4 regions of the Idiomarina sp. ST20R2A10 genome follow, and region 3 is predicted to be linked to each of the others. Evidence: predicted binding sites of a transcription regulator. Region 3 holds the regulator's gene; each other region holds the start of a gene.
What was found. The regulator sigma-54, encoded in region 3, starts transcription at its own class of promoters, with help from an activator protein. The targets are predictions, from matches to a motif close to GTTGGCACGNNNNTNGNNT.

Region 1 (4,013 bases), on a different contig from region 3:
CAATTGAGCTGACAATGCGAATTTGTTTATCATCCGGTACTTCCTGATAGGACAACACGCGCATACCATCGGTAGCGTGACGCGCAAAACGCGCCATGGTTGACCGTAAAAGCCCTGAGGTCAGCAGTACTGAAGGTTCCCCGTTCATTTCCTGCTGCTGATGCACTTCGCGTAATGACTGTTGCAGGCGTTCGGCCAAACCAGGTTCGATTCCGGCGCCTTGCTGATTTCCGTCATTACCAGCCATTTGCAGTGACTGATGCAACATCTGTTCCAACTCTGGTGCCAAAGTTATGACGGGCAATTCCGCCGCCCCTTCAGCAATGTCCTGAACAATTAACCGACGCAGTGAAATTCTGACTGCAGCCGTCAGTACTTCTGGGTCCTGGCTACGTCCTGCATACTCAACCAAAGTTTGTACAATAGTGCGCATATCCCGAATCGCGATGCCTTCGTCCAGTAAGTTCTGCAGTACTTTCACAAAGTTGCCCAGTGACAATAGATCCGGAATCAGCCCCTCAACCAGCTTAGGATGAGTACGCCCCAGACGATCCAGCAATTCTTGTGCTTCTTCGTGGCCCAGCAGCTGAGATGCATGGTTGGTTACAATCTGACTTAAGTGAGTAGCGACTACAGTTGCAGCGTCAACCACGGTATAACCCAGAGTTTGAGCGTGCTCGCGTTGCTCAGGACGGATCCAGACAGCATCCAGGCCAAAGGCCGGATCTTTTGTCTTCTCACCGTCCAGCTCACCGAATACCTGACCCGGGTTAATCGCCATCTCCCAGTCATGACGAATTTCAGCTTCACCCATGGTCACACCCATAAGAGTAATGCGGTAACTGTTGGGGCCTAAATCGAGGTTGTCCCGAATATGTACGGCCGGAACAAGAAAACCAAACTCTTGAGACTGCTTCTTACGTACACCTTTAATGCGTGACAGCAATTCACCGCCCTGCTGCTTATCCACCAAAGGAATTAAGCGATAACCAACTTCCAGACCTATAGTGTCAACGTGGCGTACGTCATCCCAGCTGAGCTCTTTTTGTTGCGCCTGCTGAACTTGCTGCTCCTGTTCTTTTTCAACCAGTTCGCCTTCTTCAGTCTTGGTTTTCTTAAGTTTAAAGTAAGCCGCGCCGGCTAACACCGCAGACATGCTTAAAAAGGCAAAATGCGGCATACCGGGAATAACCCCCATGGCAAACAATACCGCGCTGGTAATGACCAAAACCTTAGGGTTATCGAGCAATTGCAGAACAACTGCATCGCCCATGTCCTGGCTGTTATTTTCACGCGTAATGATAATGGCGGTCGCAACTGACAGTAACAATGACGGAATTTGTGCTACCAGGCCATCACCAATGGTTAACAGCGTATAAACTTCCACTGCCTCATTGAAGGTCAGACCGTACTGGATCATACCAATGAGCAGACCGCCGATAATGTTAATAAAGAGAATAAGGATACCGGCTATGGCATCCCCTTTTACGAACTTACTGGCACCATCCATGGAGCCGTAAAAGTCAGCCTCACGGGTTACATCGCTGCGTCGTGCTTTGGCTTCTTCCTGGTTAATTAGGCCCGCGTTAAGGTCAGCGTCAATGGCCATTTGTTTACCAGGCATAGCGTCAAGGGTGAAGCGAGCGGTTACTTCTGAAATACGGCCGGCGCCTTTAGTAATAACCACAAAGTTAATAATAACCAGAATGGCGAACACCACCAGGCCGACAGTGTAGTTACCACCTATGACCACGCTACCAAAAGCTTCAATAACAGAGCCTGCAGCACCTGGCCCGTTATGCCCTTCTAATAAAACAATACGCGTAGAGGCAACGTTAAGGCTTAAGCGTAGTACCGTAGCAATAAGCAAAACGGTAGGAAAAGCGGCGAAATCCAGCGGACGTTGGGTATAAACCGCCACCAGCATAACTACCAGTGACAAAGTAATTGAAAATGAAAAGAGAACATCCAGCACCACAGCCGGAATTGGCAAAACAATCATCGCCAGAATGGCCATAATGGCCAAGGGTGTTCCAAAACCTTTGATCAGATGCGCATTGTTCTGCGTGAAATTTCTAAAATTTACTAACTTTTCGGCACCGCCCGCCATACGTCTTCCTGTTGCGTCAAAAAGTTGAACCTGCGGTGTTTTATTCAAGAATCGAGCCAGCTTTCGTTTTATTCGGAGGTTATCTTACATTCGTTTCAGTTGGGGCTTACAGACAAAGCTTAAACAGCTTCTATACTCGTTGCTCTTCTTCAAAATAATGTGTTTTTATGCGCGGTTACTCTCTTATGGAATTGGTCGTGGCAATGGCTGTCAGTGCGGTGCTTGGTGCTTCTGCCCTGCCAATATTTACTCAGCAGACAGAGTCTTTGTTGCTTCAAAAAGAGGCTGGCCGCTGGCTGTCTTATTTGCAGCTGGTAAAAGCCAGGTCCATAGCAAATAAGGAATCTATCGAAGTTGACTTAGTTACATTTAGCCGTGACTCGCAAACCTCAGGTATTCAAACCGAATACACTTACAGTTCTTCCGCGTCGCTTACTTTTTATGGAGAGTCATCTGCCGCGACACCCGGACATATCAAACTAATAGGTAAAAGCCGACAGATAAAAGTCATCATCAGCAGTGTCGCTCGTATTCGTTTGTGCTTAAGTGAAGGTGACTCACTTCCGGGAATCCCCCCATGTTAATAGTTTCTGAGCGCGGCAGTAGTTTAGTAGAAGTTCTTATAGCTTCGGCTATTGGCGCGATAGTTGTTCTGGCAGCACAGCAGCAAATGCAATGGCAAACAGGAGTGCAACACCGTAAGCTAATGCAGGTCAATTTACTATTAAGTGCTCAGTCAGTCGCAAATCAGTTTTTTGAAACCTTAAAAAATACCGCCGCAACGCAAATTTCAAACCCTCAGAGCAATTGCTATTTGTTTCCTCAGCAAAATGGAGGCTCGCCCGGCTTCAGGGTCAGGAATGAACAGCTACAGCATAACTCAATGACTCTCGATTGCGCCGGGTATGGCTGGCAATCCCTAACCGATAAGTCTCAATTCAAAGTCACGCAATTTACTGCTGACTCTTACGCTCCGGAATCTGGTAGTGGGCTATCAAAACTCGTTGTAACTTTTACCGTTACTCACAATGCTCAGGCACATGTTTTCAAACGAACAATCACTCCTCTGGTTAACTAAATGGAGCTTACTATGAACGCGAAAGGATTCGCTCTGATACTCACCTTAGTAACACTTATAAGTTTGAGCTCGGCCAGTTTAGCTGCACTGCTTTTCTACGCGCAAATGACAGAGGCTCAGCAACATCATCAATGGCTACAACTTTCTCAACAACTTCAGCAAGATTTCGAAGCAGAGCGCAGGGCTTATGAACTGTCACAAGAATAAAGGCTTTTCTCTGGTTGAAGTGTTGGTCGGAGCTGCACTAGTAGCTCTTTGGTCCGTCAGTAGCCTGCGGCTTTTACAGGTTGGATTATCGGCGATTGACCATGCCCACACAAAAGCGAAGGCTGTGGAGGTTTTGATGACTTATTTAAGTGAGGCTCAACAAACGTGGACTCAAGGCAATAATCCAAAACTATCAAAGGAAACAGGGCAGCTTCATTTAACAGCAGAGTTAACCCCTATAGATCAGTTCAACGCGACCATCGAGGTAACCGTTTACTGGGGAAATGATAACGAGCTCGCCCAGACATTCTGGCTTTCCCGATAACCAGTTTAACCTACCGGGTGCGGCCTTAGCTCTGGTGGAATTGAAAAGGTAATATTCTCTTCGCGCCCGCTTAGTTCTACTGCGGTTTTACCGCCCCATTCCTGTAGCTTAGCAATCACTTCTTTGACCAGAACTTCAGGTGCAGAAGCGCCAGCGGTGACTGCGACCTTCTCATGCCCCTCTAACCAGGCTTTATCAATACAGCTGGCGTCATCAATTAGGTATGCCGGGGTTCCCATTTTCTCGGAAAGCTCGCGTAAGCGGTTTGAGTTTGAGCTGTTGCGCGCGCCCAC
Region 2 (4,013 bases), on a different contig from region 3:
CTATTTTCTTCGGTAAATGATACCTGGCTGGCAGCGGATCATCTCAAAATCCTCAGTAAGTCCGGAAATAGACTCAGAAGCACCAAGGAAAAGATAACCGCCGGGGTTCAGCGATTGCCGGAATTGGGCAATAATTTTCCGCTTTACTTCAGGGGCAAAGTAAATAAGGACATTGCGGCAAAAAATAACATCAAATTTGCCCAGCAGAGAATAGCTGTCCAGCAAGTTCAAATGACGGAAATGAATAAACTGTTTAAGCTCGTCTTTTACTCTCATGGAGCCGGCTTTCGTTTCGGCGTCCGTAAAAAACTTCTTTCGCCGTTCAGCCGACAAACCACGCGCAAGTGCCAGGCTATCGTACTCGCCAATGGCACACTGCTCGAGTACCTTATTGGAAATATCGGTTGCTGTTACTTTTATGCCAGCTCTTAGCCCACCCGGGTTCTTCGCCTTATACTCTAAGTACGTCATGGCAATAGAATAAGGCTCCTGCCCCGAGGAACAGGCGGCAGACCAAATCTTTAAAGGCCCGGCGTGATTTTTATATTCAGGGAGAATACGGTCATTCAAAATTTCAAACGGGTAAGTGTCACGAAACCATAAGGTTTCGTTGGTTGTCATGGCATCAATAACAGCCGCCCGCAAAGCCCGTTCACTTAGCTTCATTGAACGTTTTACAAGCTCCGCCAGCGAATCGATATTAAACCGGCCCATTAAAGGGCCTAACCGACTCTTCACCAGATACAGTTTACTCTCACCCAACACGATACCGCATTGATGCTCAAGGAACTGACGAAATTCCTGATACTCCGATAAACTTAATTCGCGATTTATCACGTTATATAAACAACTTCCGTTTCAGTTTCATTCGTTTCGTAGCCTGACGTTTAACGTCAGGTTCAATATTCTTACCCGGCACCTAAGTTTGCTACGAGACCGTAGCCTGACGTTCACGTCAGGTCGAATATCGCACCTGATGCAATAGCATCAGGCTACGCAATAACTTCTGTATTAAGCCATTTTTGTACGGCGGTCGCCAGTTCATCGGGATGAAACTTAGCAATAAAGTCATCGGCGCCCACTTTCTTCACCATAGCCTGATTGAATACACCACTCAATGATGTATGCAAAATAACATGGATATCACGTAAATCTGGGTCAGCTTTTAACTCGGCGGTAAGCGTATAACCGTCCATAACCGGCATTTCTACATCGGAGACCAAAACGGGCACATGAGGATGCACTAAGCCCCCCACTTCCTTGGCTTTATCTTTTAAGTAATCTAAAGCTTCTTTACCGTTCTTTTTGACTTCGAGCGTAATACCCAAAGACTGCAATGCACGTTTTATCTGGTTGCGGGCAACCGAAGAGTCATCCGTAATCAAAATGGTTAAATCTTCTTTTGCAACATTGATAGGTGCATTCGCGACTTCTTCGCTGACATCCATATTAGCCGGCATAATATCAGCTAATATGCGTTCCACATCAATAATTTCAATTAATTCATCTTCCACTTTGGTCACCGCGGTAAGATACGCATCTCTTCCGGTACCTTTGGGCGGCGGCATCACATCTTCCCAGTTGATGTTAATGATGCGATCAACCCCTTCAACCAAAAAGCCCTGAATGGTTCGGTTGTACTCAGCAATAATGACGAAACGATTCTGAATATCGGTTAGCGCCCGACCACCGGTCGCCATACTCAAGTCAATAATGGATATAGCCTGACCACGGATATGCGCAACGCCACGAACCAGAGGGTTACGATTAGGCATTGCGGTAAGTTTAGGGCATGGCAATACTTCGCGTACTTTAAATACGTTGATGCCGAAGCGCTGCCTACCGTTTAGATGAAACATTAATAGTTCCAGTCGGTTTTGACCGACCATTTGTGTGCGTTGATTCACTGAATCGAGAATGCTAGCCATTGTTCACTCCTGTTATGTGGCAGGCTACTTCTACTTCGGCACGGTATTTGCTTGTATCTACATTAACCATACTGAAACCATCGAACTGCCGATCTTTTGACGTTATACCGTTTTTTTCGGCACTCGACCAGATAACCTTAACGGATAACATCAGGAATTTTTATGATAGTACGTAAATCGCTGCTGATCAGTTCGATTTTTTTTATAGCTTGTAGCTTTAATTCCGTTAACGCAGAAACCAGAGGCTCGGAAGACAGTCAGCGTTTTAATTACAAAGCGTTACAGGAGCTGGCTCATAATTATGTAGAACAGCGGGTTTCAGCGCCGGATAATGGTCGTGTGGAAGTGGTTGCCAATAACCTCGACCCACGCATGGCTCCCAAAATTTGCTCGCAGCCACCAAAAGTTGGCCTGGCCACTAACGCCAACCTCGACAGCTACACCACCATTGAAATTGAGTGTGTGGCCTCAGCCAACTGGCGAACTTATGTACCCGTACGCATCTACCGCTACAAAAATGTTGTTACCGCGGCCTCACCTATGGCTCCGGGGCAAATGATAAGCGAAAGTGATTTAGTTTTTTCCGAAGTCGACCTTAACCGGGTTCGCTCCAATGTATTTACTGACATGACGGCTTTGGTTGGAGCGCGTATTAAAAAGCGCGTTGCCGCAGGTCAGGCAATAAGTGCCAGCGAGACATGTCTTGTATGTGAGGGGCAAAGCGTTACAATAGTTGCGCAAGATAAAACTTTGCGAATTACTGCAGCCGGAAGAGCCCTGGCTGATGGTCTCAAAGGTGAATCGGTTGTTGTTGAGAACGCGCGTTCGAACAAATCAATACAAGCGGTTGTCACAGGACTAAATGAAGTGACTGTTAATTTATAAAATGCTTAACAAGAACCTGACGTGAACGTCAGGCTACGTGCTAAAATTTTTATTAAAGTATTTTTAAGTGTGGTCGATAAGTAACCGAGACATATTATCTAGCGAGGCTAAAAACCATGTCAATTAACATTAACAATGCCGGGCTGAAAAATGCCAACATTGATAGCAAATCCAGCAGTCGTCAAGTACAGAGCGATGCTCCGGCGAAGCCTGCTGCGGTTTCGCAAAAAGGTGGTGAGGCCGTTTCGTTAACCAGCGAAGCGCAGCAACTGAATGGCTTACAGGAAAAAGCAATGAACAGCAGCGGCATTGACCAGGCCAAAGTTGATAAAATTAAAGCCGACATTGAAAGCGGCTCATACAAAATTAACGTTGAACAGCTGGCCAATAAACTGGCTCAGTTTGAGTCTGACCTGTTCAGTAACGGCAGCAACGAATAATGACCGTGTTGGCGCCTGTTAACGAGATATTACAGGATATGGCAGACTCGCTGGAAAACCTTGCGTTGTTACAACAACGTGAGCTTAATGCCATTGTCGAGCGCCAACACGCTGATGTTAATGCTATTGCCGACGCCAAAGAAAAAACGCTTATCCATATTAGCGAACTCGACCAGCAATTGGCTCAACACCCTGACAACGAACAGTTAAAAGACGACGCGGACTTAGCTGAAGCGGTTGCTGCTATTAAGGCCACCCTCTCTGACGTTCAGCATCAAAGTCAGGTTAATGAACGCGTGGTGCAGTCAACGCTAAACAGTATTGAGCAGTTAAAACAGTCCATTTTACAGTCCGCACGAAAAGATACCCTTACCTACAATAGTAAAGGTAAAATCCGTTAAAGATTTTGCCAGTCCAGCCGTTATAACCATAAGTACTTTGTTCAATCAGAGGTCGTTATGGCTAAGCATTTACTCTCTTTAGCTCTACTTGCATCTGCGCTGTTATTAAGCGGCTGTAGTGCTTACAACAAAATTGTGTACGATCAAAAGCACGTTGAATGGGAAACCCAAACCCCAAGTGAATTTCCAGTGCTGAATGCGGTTGGCTACGCCCCTATTGAAACTCAGCAAGGCGAAAATGCACAGCTAAAAGACTTAAACGCCATGCGCGCCTCTAAGTTAGCCGCTTACCGCGAGCTTGCTGAACAAGTCTATGGCCAACGCATCGCCGGTAGTAGCTCGGTGGAAGACTGGGCCTT
Region 3 (4,013 bases):
GAGTTGACCCTATTTCGGTTATTGATATTAAAAAGATTGTTGAACATTTAAAGCAACGTGGTATTGGTGTACTTATTACCGACCACAATGTGCGCGAGACATTGTCTGTTTGTGAACACGCTTACATTGTCAGTCATGGTGAGCTTATTGCCAGTGGGGATGCAGAAAGTATATTATCGAATCAACAGGTTAGAGACGTTTACCTCGGTGAGCAGTTCACCCTATAACGTGATACCGGGACAGTCATTATGAAGCAAAGTCTGCAGCTAAAAATTGGTCAGCACCTGACCATGACGCCACAACTCCAACAGGCCATCCGCCTGCTGCAGCTTTCCTCGCTCGATCTTCAGTCAGAAATTCAGGATGCATTAGACAGCAACCCGCTGCTGGAGGTTGAAGGTGAAACGAGTAACGACGCGGACCAACCCGAAACTCGCAATATTGAAGAAAGAGACGACAGCCAACGGGAAACATCCGACGTTATAAAAACCCAGGAAATGCCTGACGAACTGCCGGTCGACAGCAGTTGGGACGACACCTACTCCAGTCATACCCCGGCCAACGGTGCAGCCTCTTCAGGTAAATCCTTTGACGGCGATTTTGAGGTCTATCAAGGCTCTACCAGCGAGTCTTTGCAGGATCACCTGCTTTGGCAAATGCAACTTTCTCATTTTTCGGAAGAAGACACCGCCATAGCTGAAGCCATTATTGAAGCCATAGACGACAATGGCTATCTGATGGTTGATGTTAATGAAATTATTGAAGCTGTGCGCCTGCCCGAAGTGGAAGCAGAAGAAGTCTGCATGGTGCTTAAGCGTATTCAGCATTTCGACCCAATAGGTGTCGGCGCACGCAGCGTCAGTGAGTGCCTTGCCATTCAATTACGCCAACTGAGCGACGACACTGAATACAAGCAGGTTGCTCTATGCTTAGTGACTGAACATATGGACTTACTTGGCAGTCGCGATTTTCGCACCATTCAGCGTAAACTGAAGCTATCGGAAGACGATTTACGCCAAACTATGCGATTAATTCAACAGTTGCACCCGCACCCGGGGGAGCAAGTTGCGCAGCAACCCGTTGAATATGTTATTCCCGATGTGGCCGTTACTAAAAAAAATGGTCGTTGGATGGTCGAATTAAACCCGGATAGCGTACCTAAACTAAAAGTGAACGAAGAATACGCGGCCTTGAGTAAAGCAACAAAGTCAGTAGCCGACAGCCAGTACATAAAAAACCATACGCAAGAAGCGCGCTGGTTCATAAAAAGCCTGGAGAGCAGAAACGATACGCTGCTGAAAGTGGCCAATTGCATAGTACAACGCCAACAGGGCTTTTTTGAGCATGGTGAAGAAGCTATGAAGCCAATGGTTCTGAACGATGTTGCAGAAGCCGTGGATATGCATGAAAGTACGATTTCACGCGTAACGACACAAAAATACTTACACTGCCCAAGTGGCGTATTTGAGTTGAAATATTTTTTCTCAAGTCATGTCAGTACAGAGGGCGGTGGCGAGTGTTCAAGCACGGCAATACGTGCTTTAATTAAGAAGATGGTCGCTGCTGAAAATCGCAGTAAACCGTTAAGTGACAGTAAGATTGCTGAACTGATAGCCGAACAAGGTATCCAAGTAGCAAGAAGGACAATTGCGAAGTATCGGGAATCGTTAAACATTCCATCATCGAGCCAACGCAAAAGTCTTTTGTAACTTTGTTAACTGCAGAAGGAAGACGTTATGCAAATTAATTTGACCGGTCATCACATCGATATTACCGAAGCTCTGCGTGACTACGTGGACACAAAATTTGCCAAGCTGGAAAGACATTTTGACCATATAACTAATGTTCACGTCATCCTAAATGTTGAAAAAACGATTCAAAAAGCGGAAGCTACGCTGCACGTGAATGGCGGTGAGCTTTTCGCCGACGCAAAACACGAAGATATGTACGCGGCCATCGACGGTTTAATTAATAAACTGGACCGTCAGGTGATTAAACACAAAGAGAAAATGAAACAACATTAATCCATGCAACTGAGTGAATTGTTAAGCCCCGACTGCACCAAGTGTGCAGTCGAGGGCGCAAGTAAAAAACGACTACTTGAAACCATTAGTCAAATCGTAGCCCCTAAGCTGTCTGGCATTACCCGTCATGACATTTTTGAGAGCCTGTTAAACCGTGAGCGTTTAGGCAGTACGGGAATTGGCTTAGGTATCGCAATTCCTCATGGCCGTTTACCTAATGCGAATCACCCAGTAGCGGTATTACTGACCTTAGACGAACCTATCGAATTCGATTCTATTGACAACCAACCTGTCGATATTATCTTCGCGCTTCTGGTGCCGGAGTCAGAGCACGAGAACCATCTACAAACATTGGCCACAGTGGCCAGAAGAATGAACGACAAAGACTGTACTCGCGCACTGCGCCACGCAGATTCTGATAAAGCGTTATATCAATTATTTGTGGGCGAAGGTGAACAGTCGCCATGCAACTGATCATTGTTAGTGGTCGCTCCGGCTCAGGTAAGACAATTGCCTTGCGCGTACTGGAGGACTTAGGCTTTTATTGTGTTGATAATTTACCCATAAGCCTGCTGCCAACTCTGGTGCATGCAGTCATAGAGCAGTATCAAAAAATAGCCATTAGCATTGATGTTCGCAACTTACCGGAGCACTCCGAAGAGCTACTGGACTCTCTGAGCTTTTTGCCAAAAGGCGTTGAACCGGAAATTCTGTTTATTGACTCTGACGACAACACCTTACTAAAGCGTTTTGGCGAGACTCGTCGCCTGCATCCGTTATCGCAAAAAGAACTGCCTCTGCTAGAAGCGCTTCAGGCCGAACATAAAATGCTTGAACCCATTATGGAACGCGCAACCTGGCGCCTGGACAGCAGTGATTTATCGCTGCACCAATTAAGCGAACAGGTCACTGAGCGGGTGCTGGGACGAGCGGATAAAAAGCTGATTATTGTGTTTCAGTCTTTTGGCTTTAAATATGGTTTACCCAAAGACGCTGACTTTGTCTTTGATGCGCGCATTTTACCTAATCCGCACTGGCAACCCGAGCTTAAGCTGCTTACCGGTCTGGATACCGACGTGCAGATTTTCTTTCGTCAGGAACCTTTGGTGACTAAATTTATTTATCAGCTAGAAAACTTTCTTGATACCTGGTTGCCACACTTCCAGCGCAGCAATCGAAGCTACCTGACCATAGCTACCGGTTGTACCGGTGGTCAGCACCGCTCGGTTTATATTTCTCAGCAGTTAGCCGAGCGTTTTGAACAGAAAGCTGTAAAAGTTCAGGTAAGACACCGGGAACTGAAAACCCATGGATAAAGTTTGCAGAAAGCTAATTATTCGCAATAAACTAGGCTTGCACGCACGTGCGGCAACAAAGTTAGCGCAATTAACGCAGGAATTTGAGTCAGACATTACTGTCACTCAGGGTGAGCAATGCGTTAACGCTGCCAGCGTTATGTGCCTGATGCTACTGGCCAGTCAACAGGGAAAAACTGTTGAAGTCTGTGCCGAAGGAAAAGACGCACAAGCAGCACTGGATGCCGTTAGTGCTTTGTTTGAAGATCGCTTCGAGGAAGACGAGTAAGCATGATTGCAGAGCTTTCCGACAAAGAATATGCCATGCAGCGCATTCAGGAGGTTAACTCCGCGCTATCCGATGGCATGTTCGTTGCTGCACGCCGTATGCTGCATAATATGCCGGCATGCGACGTGGCGTTGCTGTTGGAATCCTCACCCCCCAAAAGCCGTTCCATTGTTTGGAAACTGGTTGACGTAGATGAACACGGCGAGATTCTTGAAGAACTGAACGAAGAGGTTCAGAAAGACATTATTCGTCAAATGGCGCCGGAGAATCTTGCGGCGGCCACCGAAGGCATGGACACCGATGACCTTGCCTACGTTTTGCGGGGCTTACCTGAGCCAGTCTATCAGCAAGTTCTGAAGTCCATGGACGAAAGCGACCGGGAACGTGCGGAAACCGCGCTCTCAT
Region 4 (4,013 bases), on a different contig from region 3:
TGTTGCTTGTCGCCGGCGGTTTAGCTTATACGCTGGGTGTTATCTTTTATGTCTGGAAATCTCTGCCTTATCATCATGCCATCTGGCATTTGTTTGTATTGGCGGGCAGCGTCTTCCATTTCTTCTCGATTTTCTACTTTGTATTGCCGCAACCGGAGTTGCTGAGTGCGAACTAGCTGATAAGCTGAATTTTGGTTATAAAAAACGCCCGCTAAAGTAGCGGGCGTCTTTTTATAACAGCTCTGCAAATCTTAACCGTTCTTCGGCTCACGACCTAAACGTTTACGATCGTTTTCTGTCAGTGCGCGTTTACGAATACGAATAGACTCAGGTGTCACTTCGACCAGTTCATCGTCATTGATGAATTCCAGTGCTTGCTCCAACGTTAAACGAATTGGTGTACTTAAGGTCTGTGCTTCGTCAGTACCAGAAGCGCGTACGTTAGTCAGCTGTTTACCTTTCAGGCAGTTTACTGTCAGGTCGTTTGAACGGTTATGAATACCGATGATCTGGCCTTCATAAACTTCATCACCGTGTGATGCAAATAACTTACCGCGCTCCTGCAGGTTAAACAGTGAGTAAGTCAGAGCTTTACCCTGAGCATTTGAAATCAGTACACCGTTACTACGCTGACCGATGGTTCCGCCTTTGTGCGGACCGTAGTGGTCAAACGTATGGTACATAAGGCCAGTACCTGAAGTCAGTGTCATGAATTCTGTCTGGAAGCCAATCAAACCACGGCTTGGTACTTCAAAATCAACGCGAACGCGACCTTTACCGTCTGGTGTCATGTTGGTCATTTCGGCTTTACGCAAGCCTAATTTTTCCATAACCGCACCTTGATGCTGCTCTTCAATATCAACCGTCATGGTTTCATAAGGTTCCATTTTCTTACCATCTTCGTACTTGATGATAACTTCTGGACGAGAAACGGCTAATTCAAAACCTTCACGACGCATGTTTTCAATAAGAACACCTAAGTGAAGCTCACCACGGCCAGATACGCGGAAACGATCCGGGTTGTCAGTTTCTTCAACACGTAAAGCTACGTTATGAACCAACTCTTGTTGCAAACGTTCAAGAATTTGACGAGAAGTAACAAACTTTCCTTCTTTACCTGCGAAAGGTGAGGTGTTTACCTGGAAGGTCATAGTTACTGTTGGCTCGTCAACGGTCAGTGGCTTCATAGCTTCAGCTTTACCAACTGCACACACGGTGTCGGAGATTTTTAGCTCGCCCAGACCGGTAATGGCGCAGATGTCGCCTGCTGCAGCTTTGTCCGCTTCAATGCGGTCAAGACCCAGGTAGCTAAAGACTTTACCAATTTTTCCGTTACGTTCTTTGCCGTCGGCACCAACAATAGTCACTTGCTGGTTCACTTTAACGCTACCGCGGGTAACGCGACCAATACCAATAACGCCTAAGTAGCTCGAGTAATCAAGCTGTGACACCTGCATTTGCAGGTCGCTTTCAGGGTCAGCATCGGGATGGCTTACCTTACTAACGATAGTTTCGAACAATGGCGTCATGTCGCCGTCTTGATCTTCTATGTCTAATGATGCCCAGCCGTTAAGCGCTGATGCGTAAACTACCGGAAAGTCCAGCTGTTCGTCAGTAGCGCCCAGGTTATCAAATAAGTCGAATACCTGATCCATCACCCAGTCAGGGCGTGCACCAGGACGGTCAACTTTGTTAATAACAAGAATAGGGTTCAAACCATGAGAGAAAGCTTTCTGCGTGACAAATCGAGTTTGAGGCATAGGACCGTCAACGGCATCAACCACTAACAATACGGAGTCTGCCATAGAAAGTACGCGTTCAACTTCGCCACCGAAATCGGCGTGTCCCGGAGTATCCAGAATGTTGATGCGGTAATCTTGCCAGTTAACCGCGGTGTTTTTGGCGAGGATAGTAATACCACGTTCTTTTTCAAGATCGTTGGAATCCATAATACGGTCTTCTATTTCGCCACGGCTTTCTAAAGTGCCAGATTGTTGCAACAACTTGTCGACTAGGGTGGTTTTACCATGGTCAACGTGCGCGATAATCGCGATGTTGCGTAATTTTTCTATATCAAATACCTGAATTGTCATTAAGAACTGCCTGTAGTTGTCCGGGAATGAAACCCGTCCAAGGGGTTTTGTGAAAAATAGCGGCGTATTCTACCTTTTTGAGTTGGATTAAGAAAGACCTGATTGTTTTTTGTTCGTTATATTTTTATGACGTTATCTTAGAATGTTACTTTTGCACCAATTTTGTGCGTTATGCGCTATACTGGTGCGTATTAATTTACGCATTATAGTGCTAAATGAACTAACTTTATGAATATAAACAAAAAAGTCAGTTGGCACAGGCTTTGCTATACTCAAGCTGTATTTTTAGACGCTGTCTACGGAGGACAACATGTCAGCTAATAAGATTTTCGATACCATCAAAGAACACGACGTAAAATTCGTCGATTTACGCTTTACCGATACTAAAGGTAAAGAGCAACACGTCACTATTCCGGTGTCGCAAATCGATGAAGACTTCTTTGAAGAAGGTAAAATGTTTGATGGTTCATCTATTTCCGGCTGGAAAGGCATTAACGAATCAGACATGGTACTGATGCCAGACAACGAGTCTGCGGTGATTGATCCCTTTACTGATGAAGTCACATTGAATGTACGTTGTGACATTCTTGAGCCGGAAACTATGCAGGGCTATAGCCGTGACCCTCGTTCAATTGCAAAGCGTGCGGAAGATTTCCTGCGCTCATCAGGCATTGCAGACGACGCTTACTTCGGTCCGGAACCTGAGTTCTTCCTGTTCAACGACGTACGTTTCCACACAGACATGAGTGGTTCGTTCTACAAGATTGACGCGGAAGAAGCGAAGTGGAACTCAGGCCGTGAATATTCAGAAGGTAACCTGGCTCACCGTCCTGGAGTAAAAGGCGGCTACTTCCCGGTACCTCCGGTAGACTCAGCGCACGACATTCGTGGCACCATGAGCTTAGTAATGGAAGACATGGGTATGGTTGTTGAAGCCCATCACCACGAAGTAGCAACAGCAGGTCAGAACGAAGTGGCTACACGCTTCAATACTCTGACTAAGAAAGCTGATGAACTGCAGGTTTATAAGTATGTGGTGCATAACGTCGCGCACTCTTACGGCATGACCGCAACCTTTATGCCGAAGCCACTGGTTGGCGATAACGGCTCTGGCATGCACGTGCATATGTCACTGAACAAAGGCGGCGAAAACTTATTTGCCGGCGACCAGTACGCAGGCTTGAGCGAAACCGCGCTGTTCTATATTGGCGGTATTATTAAGCACGCACGTGCCATTAACGCTTTTGCGAACGCCTCTACTAACTCGTACAAGCGTCTGGTTCCTGGTTTTGAAGCACCGGTGATGCTGGCTTATTCCGCCCGTAACCGTTCGGCTTCTATCCGTATTCCATTGGTTTCCAGCGCGAAAGGTCGCCGTATTGAAGTGCGCTTCCCTGACCCAAGTGCGAACCCGTACCTGGCCTTTACTGCGCTGTTAATGGCTGGCCTTGACGGTATCCGTAACAAGATCCACCCTGGCGATGCCATGGACAAAGATTTATACAATCTGCCTCCTGAAGAAGCGAAAGACATTCCGACCGTTTGTCACTCACTGGAAATGGCTCTGGACGCGCTGGATAAAGACCGCGACTTCCTTAAGCAAGGCGGCGTTATGGACGACGACATGATTGATGCCTACATCGATCTTAAGTACAACGAAGTAGAGACATTGAAGAAGACTACCCACCCGGTAGAATTCGATATGTACTACAGCGTTTAATGGTTACTGGCCGGGTAAGGTGTCTTGCCTTACCCGGTTGCACCAACTTGGTGCGTAATTTATCCTGCCTTCGTGAACGATAGCGCGCTACTTAACCAACTACTCACAGGCATACTCATCCTCGATGATCGCCTGACCATCCGTTACGTCAATTCGTCTGCTGAATCCTTACTCGATCACAGTGCAAAACGCCTGTTGGG

Region 1: the regulator sigma-54 is predicted to act here: its motif matches at 2,153-2,171, upstream of flhA (flagellar biosynthesis protein FlhA).
Region 2: the regulator sigma-54 is predicted to act here: its motif matches at 1,963-1,981, upstream of flgA (flagellar basal body P-ring formation chaperone FlgA).
Region 4: the regulator sigma-54 is predicted to act here: its motif matches at 2,344-2,362, upstream of glnA (glutamate--ammonia ligase).

What each region holds. Positions count from the first base shown of each region.
Region 1 is NZ_JBNIEY010000008.1:36,968-40,980, forward strand. It holds gene flhA (flagellar biosynthesis protein FlhA) at 1-2,110, opposite strand, end outside; gene ACP7H9_RS11195 (prepilin-type N-terminal cleavage/methylation domain-containing protein) at 2,278-2,694, shown strand; gene ACP7H9_RS11200 (prepilin-type N-terminal cleavage/methylation domain-containing protein) at 2,688-3,188, shown strand; gene ACP7H9_RS11205 (hypothetical protein) at 3,201-3,395, shown strand; gene ACP7H9_RS11210 (PulJ/GspJ family protein) at 3,376-3,720, shown strand; gene ispH (4-hydroxy-3-methylbut-2-enyl diphosphate reductase) at 3,726-4,013, opposite strand, start outside.
Region 2 is NZ_JBNIEY010000008.1:63,870-67,882, forward strand. It holds gene ACP7H9_RS11335 (CheR family methyltransferase) at 1-837, opposite strand; gene ACP7H9_RS11340 (chemotaxis protein CheV) at 993-1,928, opposite strand; gene flgA (flagellar basal body P-ring formation chaperone FlgA) at 2,091-2,813, shown strand; gene flgM (flagellar biosynthesis anti-sigma factor FlgM) at 2,930-3,253, shown strand; gene flgN (flagellar export chaperone FlgN) at 3,253-3,654, shown strand; gene ACP7H9_RS11360 (LPP20 family lipoprotein) at 3,712-4,013, shown strand, end outside.
Region 3 is NZ_JBNIEY010000005.1:46,338-50,350, reverse strand. It holds gene lptB (LPS export ABC transporter ATP-binding protein) at 1-227, shown strand, start outside; gene ACP7H9_RS08890 (RNA polymerase factor sigma-54) at 249-1,709, shown strand; gene hpf (ribosome hibernation promoting factor) at 1,737-2,024, shown strand; gene ptsN (PTS IIA-like nitrogen regulatory protein PtsN) at 2,028-2,498, shown strand; gene rapZ (RNase adapter RapZ) at 2,489-3,340, shown strand; gene ACP7H9_RS08870 (HPr family phosphocarrier protein) at 3,333-3,608, shown strand; gene mgtE (magnesium transporter) at 3,611-4,013, shown strand, end outside.
Region 4 is NZ_JBNIEY010000004.1:42,881-46,893, forward strand. It holds gene trhA (PAQR family membrane homeostasis protein TrhA) at 1-176, shown strand, start outside; gene typA (translational GTPase TypA) at 252-2,093, opposite strand; gene glnA (glutamate--ammonia ligase) at 2,404-3,813, shown strand; gene glnL (nitrogen regulation protein NR(II)) at 3,838-4,013, shown strand, end outside.